Regions from separate parts of the Streptomyces sp. NBC_01450 genome, predicted to be linked through region 2. Evidence: riboswitches for the same ligand, from Rfam matches in the RefSeq annotation. Region 2 holds a riboswitch; each other region holds the start of a gene.
The links. Region 2 has a riboswitch for cobalamin ahead of OG568_RS43270 (CbtB domain-containing protein). Riboswitches for the same ligand answer to the same signal wherever they lie in the genome.

Region 1 (3,213 bases), 390 kb from region 2:
CCGCCCAGGAAGTAGCCCAGTCCCGGGTCTATGACCAACCTGTCGTGACTGATGCCGGCCGCCTCCCAAGCGGCCAGGCGCTCGTCGAAGAACTCCTCGATTCCTCCGCACACTCCCGTGGGATCCGTCAGCACCTTGGTGGCGGGGCGTGACGCTGTACGGGGGAGGACGGCAGGTGCTTCCTCCCCCGGCCGGTGGGGCCTGCGTCAGGACGCGGAGAGTTCCTCACGGACCGCGCGGGCGGCGCCGACCAGGTTCTCCAGCGAGGCGCGGGTCTCGGGCCAGCCGCGGGTCTTCAGGCCGCAGTCGGGGTTGACCCACAGCCGTTCGGCCGGGATGGCCTTCAGCCCGATGCGCAGCAGTTCGGCGGCCTCGTCCGCGCTCGGCACCCGCGGGGAGTGGATGTCGTAGACGCCGGGTCCGGCCTCGCGCGGGTAGCCGTGGTCGGCGAGTTCGCGGGCGACCTGCATGTGCGAGCGGGCGGCTTCCAGGCTGATGACGTCGGCGTCGAGGTCGTCGATGGCCCGGACGATGTCGCCGAACTCGGCGTAGCACATGTGGGTGTGGATCTGGGTGTCCGGACGTACTCCGCTATCCCGTCCCTGGGCGGAATTGAGCAATGCTGCCGTGCAGGCGGGCATCACGGCCGTGTTCTCCGACGTCAGGGCATGAATCGCGCCCGGTGTTGTGCTCCTGCTGCCGAAGGTCCGGAGGGCCGCACTGAAACTCTGACACTGGCACTGAGTGCCATCAAGCATGGATGTCTGCTGACTTCTGCGAATCTTCACAGCGCCTTTTGCCAAGTTCGCGAAGGGGGCGGCGGGTCGTTCGTCGCCTACGCTGACGATCGTCCGTCCCCGGCGACGTGAGGAGCGCGGTGAGCAAGATCTACGCGGGAGCACGGCTGCGGCGGCTGCGCGAGGAACGCCGGATGAGCCAGGCCGAGCTGGCCCGAGTCCTCGGCATCTCGCCCAGTTATCTGAACCAGATGGAGCACGACTCCCGCCCGCTCACCGTGCCGGTCCTGCTCAGGCTCACCGAGACCTTCGGCGTCGACCCGGCCTTCTTTTCGGAGCGTGACACGAGCAGGCTGGTGGCTGATCTGCGCGAGGCATTGGTCGGCGAACTCGCCGAGGCCCGGGTGTCACCGTCCGACCTCACGGACCTCGCCGCGCGCATGCCCGGCGTTGCCCAGGTCCTGCTCGATCTCGGCCGCCGCAACCAGCTCCTGGCCGAACGGCTCGCCGGTACGGCCGACGGTCGGGACGCCGGGCGGGAGGCCTCCCGCTCGCCGCACGAGGAGATCCGCGACTTCTTCTACCGCCGCCAGAACTACCTGCACGACACCGACCTCGCGGCGGAACGGCTGGCCGAGGAGATCGGCGTCCGCCCGGGCGAGGTCGCAAGGGCCCTCGGCGCGCGCCTCACCGATCGGCATGGTGTGCGACTGGCGGCCGAGACCGGCGAGCGCCTGCACCACTACGACGAGCCGAGCCGGACCCTGTTCCTGTCCACACGCCTGCGTCCCGGCCAGCGCGCGTTCCGCATGGCCACTCAGCTCGCCCTGCTCGAATACGGCGACGAACTGGACCGTCAGGCCGGCGAGGACTTCCCGCCCGGTTCCTCCGTCCGTGACCTGGCCCGCATCGGCATCGCCCACTACTTCGCGGCGGCGCTGATTCTGCCGTACACCGCCTGCCACTCGGCCGCAGAAGAGGAACGCTACGACATCGAACGCCTCACCGACCGCTACGGCCTCGGCTACGAGACCGTCTGCCCCCAGAGCGCAGCACCGCCACTCGGCCAGTCCCTGCGGATCGACGAGAACACCAGCACGTTCGTCCCGTATCCAGTGACCGATCGCACGAACTGACCTTACGACGGGCTTGATAGCCTCATCAGGCCAGTCGAGCCACACCCGAGGCCAGGGAATCCGGTGCGAATCCGGAACTGACGCGCAGCGGTGAGGGGGACGGGCGGGGCACAGAACGCCACTGGGAGACCGGGAAGGCGCCCTGTCCGGACGAACCCGAGTCCGAATACCTGCTGGCACCTTCGCGCCCCGCGCGGAGGGACGTCCGTAGGCCAGGCTCCGCGTACGAGCCCCGACCCCGAGGCATGCCCGTGCTCCGCACCCCCGCACTTCTCCTCGCGTCCGCCCTGCTGCTCACCGCCTGTGGCGGCTCGAAGAGCGGCACCGATGACCCCGGGAAGTCCGCCGCCGCGGGCTACCCAGTGACCATCGACAACTGCGGCCACAAGGTCACCTTGAAGTCGGCCCCGAAGCGGGCCGTCTCCCTGAACCAGGGCACCACGGAGATCCTGCTCTCCCTCGGTCTCGCCGAACGCATGGCCGGCACAGCGACCTGGACCGACCCGGTGATGAAGAGGCTGGGGAAGGCCAACGCGTCCGTGCCACGGCTCGCGGACGACGCGCCCTCCTTCGAGAGGGTCCTGGACGCCGAACCCGACTTCGTCACCGCGTCGTTCGTCTCCACCCTCGGCAAGGGTGGCGTAGCCACTCGGTCGCAGTTCGAGGAGCTGGGCGTTCCGACGTACGTCTCGCCCTCCGACTGTTCGGCGGGCAAGGACAACGACGACGGTGGCGACGGATCGCGAAGCACATCGCTCACGCTCGACGTCATGTACGACGAAATACGTGACCTGGCACGGGCGTTCGGCATCGAGCAACGCGGCGAGAAACTCGTCGCCGAGCTGCAGCAGCGGGTGCGCGAAGCCACCGCCGGGCTGCACGCCTCCGGCGTCTCCCTCATGTACTGGTTCGCCAACTCCCAGTCGCCCTACTTGGCCGGCTGCTGTGGCGCGCCGGGCGCCATCACCCGCGCGGTCGGCGCGAAGAACGCCTTCGCCGACACCCACGACGAGTGGCCCCAGATCAGCTGGGAGACCGTCGCCGACCGCGACCCCGGCGTCATCGTGATCGGCGACCTGACCCGCAAGCAGCAGACCGCGGAGACTGCGCAGGCCAAGATCCATTTCCTGGAGACCAACCCCGTCACCCGCAACCTGACCGCGGTGAAGAAGAAGCGGTACGTCCTGCTCAGCGGGCAGGCGATGAACCCGTCCATCCGTACGGTCGAAGGGATCGAGAAGGTCGCCGCCGGGCTGCGGGACTTCGGGCTCGCCAAGTGAGCACCCGTCTCCTGCTGATGACCGGCGGCGGACTGGTCGCGTTGCTCACGTCGGTCGCCG
Region 2 (3,213 bases):
GTCGCGGTGGACGTTCTGCGCCGCGCCGCCCGGGTTGACCACGTTGACCTGTGAGGTGACCTGGTAGGCGGGACCCAGCCAGGCCTCGGCGATCAGCTCCAGAACGTCGTTGGCGTAGTAGTCGGCGAACACCTCGGGCGCCCGTACGGCCACCTTGTCCAAGGCGTTCCAGACGCGGTCGTTGGCGCCGGGCTTGGCGAAGTGGTCGCCGCGGGCCGTGCCGCTCGCGCGCTCCTCCTCGATCAGCGTGCGGAAGGCGTCCGATGCCCGGTCCACGACGGCCGCGTCCGGGAAGGCGCCCTTGAGGACCACGATGCCGGGCCCGTCCGACAGGGCCCGGACCAACTCGTCCTGCACGCTCCGACGACCCTCCGGGGAGCTCGCCAGAGAGCGGAGCCGATCGCTGTCGTAGAGCGGGACGTTCTGTTCGACCCGCTCGGCCGAGGGGTGGTCGGCGGGGTCGGTGCGCTGCTCCACGAGTGAGCGGAACACGTCGAGATCGCAGTCCGCCTCGGTCAACCAAGTGCGCGCTCCTGCGGTTACGGGAGACATCCGAGTCCTTTCGCAGTCCGTGCATTTCTGCCAGTCTTGAGAACCCGAACCCATCATTCAATGCTTATCGGTGCATCAAAAATCCATCAACGGCCTTTGGGGTCAGTCATGCGACACCGCTACCCGATCAGGGAAATCGCCCGGCAGGCCGGACTGGGCACGGCCACGGTCGACCGCGTCCTCAACCAGCGGGGCAACGTGACGGAGAGCACCATCAGGGAGGTGCACGAAGCCATCAAGGACCTGGACCGCCAGCAGAGCCAGGTCCGGCTCGGGGGCCGCACCTTCATGATCGACATCGTGATGCAGACCCCGGAGCGGTTCTCCACCGCGGTACGGGACGCACTCGAAGCCGAACTGCCCTCCCTGCATCCCGCACTCGTGCGCTCGCGCTTCCACTTCCGCGAGACTTGCCCTCCCGCCGAACTGATCGGAACCCTGGACAAGATCGCGAAGCGCGGTACGCGGGGTGTGATCCTCAAGGCCCCCGACGAACCGGAGATCGCGGCTGCGGTCGCCCGGCTGGCCGCGGCCGGCATCCCCGTCGTCACCCTGGTGACCGACCTGCCCCACAGCGCGCGCCTGGCGTACGTCGGCATCGACAACCGCGCGGCCGGCGCCACCGCCGCCTACCTCCTCGGACAGTGGCTGGGCAAACGGCCCGGCAACGTGCTCACCACCATCAGCCGGGGCTCCTTTCGAGGCGAGGAGGAACGCGAGATGGGCTTCCGTGGCGCGATGCGCCTCGCCGACCCCAGGCGATCCCTGGTGGAGGTCACCGACAGCGACGGCCTGGACGCCACCCAGCACGATCTCGTCCTGGAGGCGCTCGAGCGGGACGAGGACATCATCGCCGTCTACTCCGCGGGCGGGGGCAACCTCGCCACCCTCGGCGCCTTCGACGTACTCGGGCGGGAGTGCGCGGTGTTCATCGCCCACGACCTCGACCACGACAACACCCGCCTGCTGCGCGAGGGCCGCCTGTCCGCGGTCCTCCACCATGACCTGCGCCAGGACATGCGCCGCGCCTGCCAGATCATCATGCGCGCCCACAAGGCGCTGCCCGACGACGGCCCGTCGCTGCCCTCGGCGATCCAGGTGGTCACGCCGTTCAACATGCCACCAGGTGCTCCGTCCGTGCCGGTCGTCGACTGAAACCCGCTCCGAGCCTTCGCGCGGTCGGTGACGCTCGCGGCCCCCGCGGGCGGACAGCCTCCCGCGGAGGAGACGACTCCGCCGGACAGGTCCTGGCGGCCGGCCGAGTTCCGTCACCGTCGACCCGCTGTGCACACGGGATCGGCCACCCGGCGCGAGAGGAAGATCACCCCACGTGGCGCGGTCTTGGCCCCGTACCCGACACGCGGTACGGTCGGTGCGATATCGACGACGGCAAGACGGAAGCCGGTGGGAAACCGGCACGGTCGCGCCACTGTGAACGAGAAGCTCCAACCCGCTGGGACCTCTTGTGAGTCAGACCCGTAGCCGTCGTCCAGTGCACCACCGAGATGGGACGCGAACTCCCGAGGAGGTCCTGCCATGGCGCAGACCGTCGCCCAGCCGACAGCCACCACCCCCGTCGTTCCCGCCAAGCTGCCGCTCAAGGCGATAGCTCCGTGGGCGGTCTTCTTCGGCATTCTGATGCTCGTCCTGCTGTACTTCGTCGGCGCCGAACAGGGCGCCACCGCCGTCGTCTCCGGTGAGGACGTCCACGAGTGGGTGCACGACGCCCGCCACCTGCTCGGTTTCCCCTGCCACTGACCGAGGGGAACCCCAGCACCGTCATGAACTCCGCAACGGTAAGAAACCTTCTCGTGCGGGGCATGCTCGCCGGCCTCGGTGCCGGCCTGCTCGCCCTGCTCGCCGCCTACTTCCTCGGCGAGCCGAACGTCGACAGCGCGATCAGCTTCGAGGAAGCGCACTCCCACGAGCACGAGATGGAAGTCGTCTCCCGCTCCTTGCAGTCCACCGCCGGTCTCGCCACCGGCGTCCTGCTCTACGGCGTCGCCTTCGGCGGCATCGCGGCGCTCGCGTTCTGTTTCGCGCTCGGTCGCGTCGGCCGGTTCGGCCCGCGGGCGACCGCACTGCTGCTGTCCGGCTGCGCGCTGCTGGCCGTGTACGTCGTGCCCTTCCTGAAGTACCCGGCCAACCCGCCGTCGGTCGGCAACGCCGACACCATCGGCAAGCGGACCACGCTGTACTTCCTGATGATGCTGCTCAGCGTGCTCCTCGCGATCGCCGCCACCATCCTGGGCAAACGGCTGGCACCCAGGCTCGGCACCTGGTACGCCACCGTCTCCGCGGTGGCCGCCTTCGCCGTCGTGATCGGTCTGGCGTATGCCTTCCTGCCGGTCATCAATGAGGTGCCGAAGGACTTCCCCGCCACCCTGCTGTGGCGGTTCCGTCTCTCCGCGCTGGCCATCCAGACCGTCCTGTGGGGCGGATTCGGCCTGGTCTTCGGCGAGTTGGCCGAGCGGTTGCTGAATCCCAAGCCGGTGACGGCCACCGCGAGCCGGTCGGTCGCCGTCCCCAACTGACATGACCCGACACACGAGTGAGGGCCCACGGAACCTTCCGGGGGCCCTCTCGCGTTTTCCGGTGTCGCCGACGGAGCCAAGGGGCCGGAGTTGGAGCCGGACTCGGAGTTGGACGTCGATGCGGATG
Region 3 (3,213 bases), 5.4 Mb from region 2:
GTACGACAGTCCGATGCCGCCCGCGTGCTTCGAGAGGCGGGCCACCTGGTGGTAGCGGTCGTAGATGGAGTCCAGCTCGTCCAGCGGGGAGTCGAGGAGGTAGCAGGACGACATCTGCGGGTGCCGCGTACCGGAGTTGAACAGCGTGGGGGAGGAGGGGAGGTAGTCGAGGCGGCTCATGAGCCCGTAGAGCGCCGCGACCTCGTCCAGGGCCCGGTGCCCCGCTTTTGAATCGAGCGCAGTGTCCTCGGCCAGGCCCGACGCCACGCGCAGCATGAAGTGCTGGGGCGTCTCGATGACCTTGCGGGTGATCGGGTGCCGGAGCAGATAGCGGCTGTGCAGGGTCCGCAGGCCGAAGTAGCCGAAGCGGTCGTCGCCGTCGGTGTCGATCAGGGCGTCCAGCCGGGCCGTGTGCAACTGGACGAACTCCGCCGTGCGGTCGGCGATCAGGCCCTCGCGGTGGCCGGTGGCGATCGACTCGGAGAAGGACGTGACGCCCTGCGAGGCGGCCTCCGCCGCGATGCTGATCGTCAGCAGCCTGGCCGCCAGCCGGGAGTAGACGGGGTCCTCCGAGATGAGGCCCGCGGCCGCCTCGGTGGCCAGCTCGCGCAGCTCCGTGTCGTCCGCGCGCGCGGACCGGCCGCGCAGCGTGGCGGCGGCGACCCGGCTGGGGTCGGCGTCGGGGAGGTCGGCGGTGAGGTCGGTCAGGGTACGCAGCAGCGTGGTACCGGGACCGTCCGTCTCCACCGGGACCTGCTTCCGCTCCTGCTGTGCGAAAGCGGTAGCTGAAGCCGGGTCGGCTGGCGCGATGGTCACTTGGGGCTCTCCCTCGCTCGGCACGGGGCCTGGCGGAGGGCAGGGCAGCTCACGAGCGCACACGGCGTCGCGTCCACCGACCCATTCCGCGAGGCCCGGACGTCATGCACCCGGGCCGGATGGCCGGGCGCGCTGTCGGCAGGTCCTCGGACTGACGCGAGTGCGTGGGCGCGGATGCGCGAACACGTACAAGTACACCGTTGCGGGACAGTTCCGGATTCGCACCGGATTCCCCTGCGGCGACAGCGAGCATGAGCATACATCTTGTGCCGGGCCGCGGTGACACCCCCACATGTTGTGTCGCGCTGGTGTCAGAGTGTCAACTCATAGGTGAGGAGAGTGATGTCGTCGAGGTCGGGGATCGGGTTCCAGTCGCGGTCGGGGGTACGGGTGAAGCCGAGGCGTTCGTAGATGCGGTGGGCGGCGTGCATGGTGCGCTGGGTGGAGAGCACGACGCGTACGCAGCCGGCGGTGGCGCGTGCGTGGTCGACGCAGGCGCGGACGAGGGTCTCGCCGGCGCCGCGGCCGCGGGACTCACGCGCGACGGCGAGCATACGGATCTCGGCTTCGCCGGGGAGGGCTATGTCGGCCATGGGGCCGCCGTGCGGTACGAAGGTCACGGCGCCGAGGAGGTGGCCGTGGTCCACGGCGACGAGGACCTCCGCGGCGGCGGCCCGCTTCGCCACGTCCCGCAACTCGCCGAGGTACTCGTCGCTCTCCCCGAAGTCGAGCAGACCGTCGCCGAGGTAGGCCTGCGCGGTGATCTCGCCGATGCGGGCGTATTCGTGGGGGCGGGCGTGTCTGATGCGGATGTCCATGCCGGTGAGTGTGCAACAGGGCGCGGGAACGGGCCGCCGGATTTTCGTCCGACGGCCCGTGGGGGTTGTTGGTGCGGTTCTTCGGCTGCGGGCCCGGTGGGGGCTGGTCGCGCAGTTCCCCGCGCCCCTGAAAGCCTGGGGCGCCGGGGCGCAGCCCCGTGCCCCAGGGGCGCGGGGAACTGCGCGCCAAGCCCCCACCCACCCGCAGTCAACACACGTACCCGGGGGCCTGGGGGCGGAGCCCCCGGCTCAGTGGGCGGAACCGGCCGTGGCCGGGGGAAGCTCCGCCTCGACGCCCGGGTCGCCCGCGTCCGCCGTGTAGTCCTCCGGAGACGTCTCGTCGATGCCGTCGGGCGCCTTGAAGGCGCGGAGGGCGAAGGTGAGGACGACGGTGACCACGACGTTCAGGACGAAGGCCGTCAGACCGATGTAGCCGATCTCCCCGATGCCCGGGATCTCCTTGGAACTGCCGCCGAAGTGCTTCTGGGTGGGAGAGGCGACCCCGTACGCGGCGAGCGTGCCGTACAGCATGCCCACGGCCCAGCCCCCGAGCAGCGCCCAGCGGTGGAACCACCGGGTGAACAGGCCGCCGACCAGCGCCGGGAAGGTCTGGAGGATCCAGATGCCGCCCAGGAGCTGGAAGTTGATCGCGACCGTCTTGTCCATCGTCAGGACGAAGACCAGCGCGCCCACCTTCACCAGGAGCGAGACCAGTTTCGAAACCCTGGTCTCCTGTTCCGGGGTCGCGTCGGGCTTGATGAAGTCCTTGTAGATGTTGCGGGTGAAGAGGTTCGCGGCCGCGATGGACATGATGGCCGCCGGAACGAGCGCCCCGATGCCGATCGCCGCGAAGGCCACCCCGGCGAACCAGTCCGGGAACATGTTCTCGAAGAGCTGGGGGATGGCGAGCTGGCCGTTGGTGACCTTGACCCCGGCCGCGATCGCCATGAACCCGAGCAGGGCCAGCAGGCCCAGCATCAGGGAGTAGAGAGGAAGGATCGTGGTGTTGCGGCGGATCACCTCACGGCTGCGGCTGGAGAGCGTCGCCGTGATCGAGTGCGGGTACATGAACAGCGCGAGCGCCGAGCCGAGCGCGAGGGTGGCGTACGTCCACTGGCCCGCCTGGGCGGGCACGAGCCCGCCGGCCCCCGCCGCCGTGTACTTGTCGCCCGCGGCCTTGAATATCTCGTCGAACCCGCCCAGCTTGATCGGGATGTAGATGATGGCCACCGCGATCACTATGTAGATCAGGGTGTCCTTCACGAACGCGATCAGGGCGGGGGCCCGCAGCCCCGAGGAGTAGGTGTACGCGGCCAGCACACCGAACGCGATGAGGAGCGGAAGGTCCTTCACGAACCAGTTCGTGTTCTCGCCGCCGCCCACGCCCATCACGTCCAGGACGGCCTGGATGCCGACCAGCTGGAGCGCGATGTACGGCATGGTGGCGAGGATGCCGGTCACGGCCACGGCGAGGGACAGGCCCTTCGAACCGAAGCGGCCGCGCACGAAGTCCGAGGTCGTCACGTAGCCGTGCTTGTGGGAGACCGACCACAGGCGGGGCAGGAACGTGAAGATCAGC

Region 1: it holds a riboswitch for cobalamin, as region 2 does, so the genes downstream of both, OG568_RS41535 (ABC transporter substrate-binding protein) here and OG568_RS43270 (CbtB domain-containing protein) in region 2, are expected to answer to the same signal.
Region 3: it holds a riboswitch for cobalamin, as region 2 does, so the genes downstream of both, OG568_RS19160 (ribonucleoside-diphosphate reductase subunit alpha) here and OG568_RS43270 (CbtB domain-containing protein) in region 2, are expected to answer to the same signal.

Annotation. Positions count from the first base shown of each region.
Region 1 is NZ_CP109480.1:9,313,302-9,316,514, forward strand. It holds partial or broken gene OG568_RS41520 (dihydropteroate synthase) at 1-167, opposite strand, end outside; partial or broken gene OG568_RS41525 (5-methyltetrahydropteroyltriglutamate--homocysteine S-methyltransferase) at 207-593, opposite strand; partial or broken gene OG568_RS41530 (ImmA/IrrE family metallo-endopeptidase) at 878-1,777, shown strand; cobalamin riboswitch at 1,888-2,065, shown strand; gene OG568_RS41535 (ABC transporter substrate-binding protein) at 2,119-3,153, shown strand; gene OG568_RS41540 (FecCD family ABC transporter permease) at 3,150-3,213, shown strand, end outside.
Region 2 is NZ_CP109480.1:9,703,824-9,707,036, forward strand. It holds gene OG568_RS43260 (phytanoyl-CoA dioxygenase family protein) at 1-552, opposite strand, end outside; gene OG568_RS43265 (LacI family DNA-binding transcriptional regulator) at 661-1,707, shown strand; cobalamin riboswitch at 1,905-2,053, shown strand; gene OG568_RS43270 (CbtB domain-containing protein) at 2,089-2,310, shown strand; gene OG568_RS43275 (CbtA family protein) at 2,334-3,086, shown strand.
Region 3 is NZ_CP109480.1:4,306,822-4,310,034, reverse strand. It holds gene OG568_RS19160 (ribonucleoside-diphosphate reductase subunit alpha) at 1-816, opposite strand, end outside; cobalamin riboswitch at 937-1,075, opposite strand; gene OG568_RS19155 (GNAT family N-acetyltransferase) at 1,128-1,634, opposite strand; gene mctP (monocarboxylate uptake permease MctP) at 1,884-3,213, opposite strand, start outside.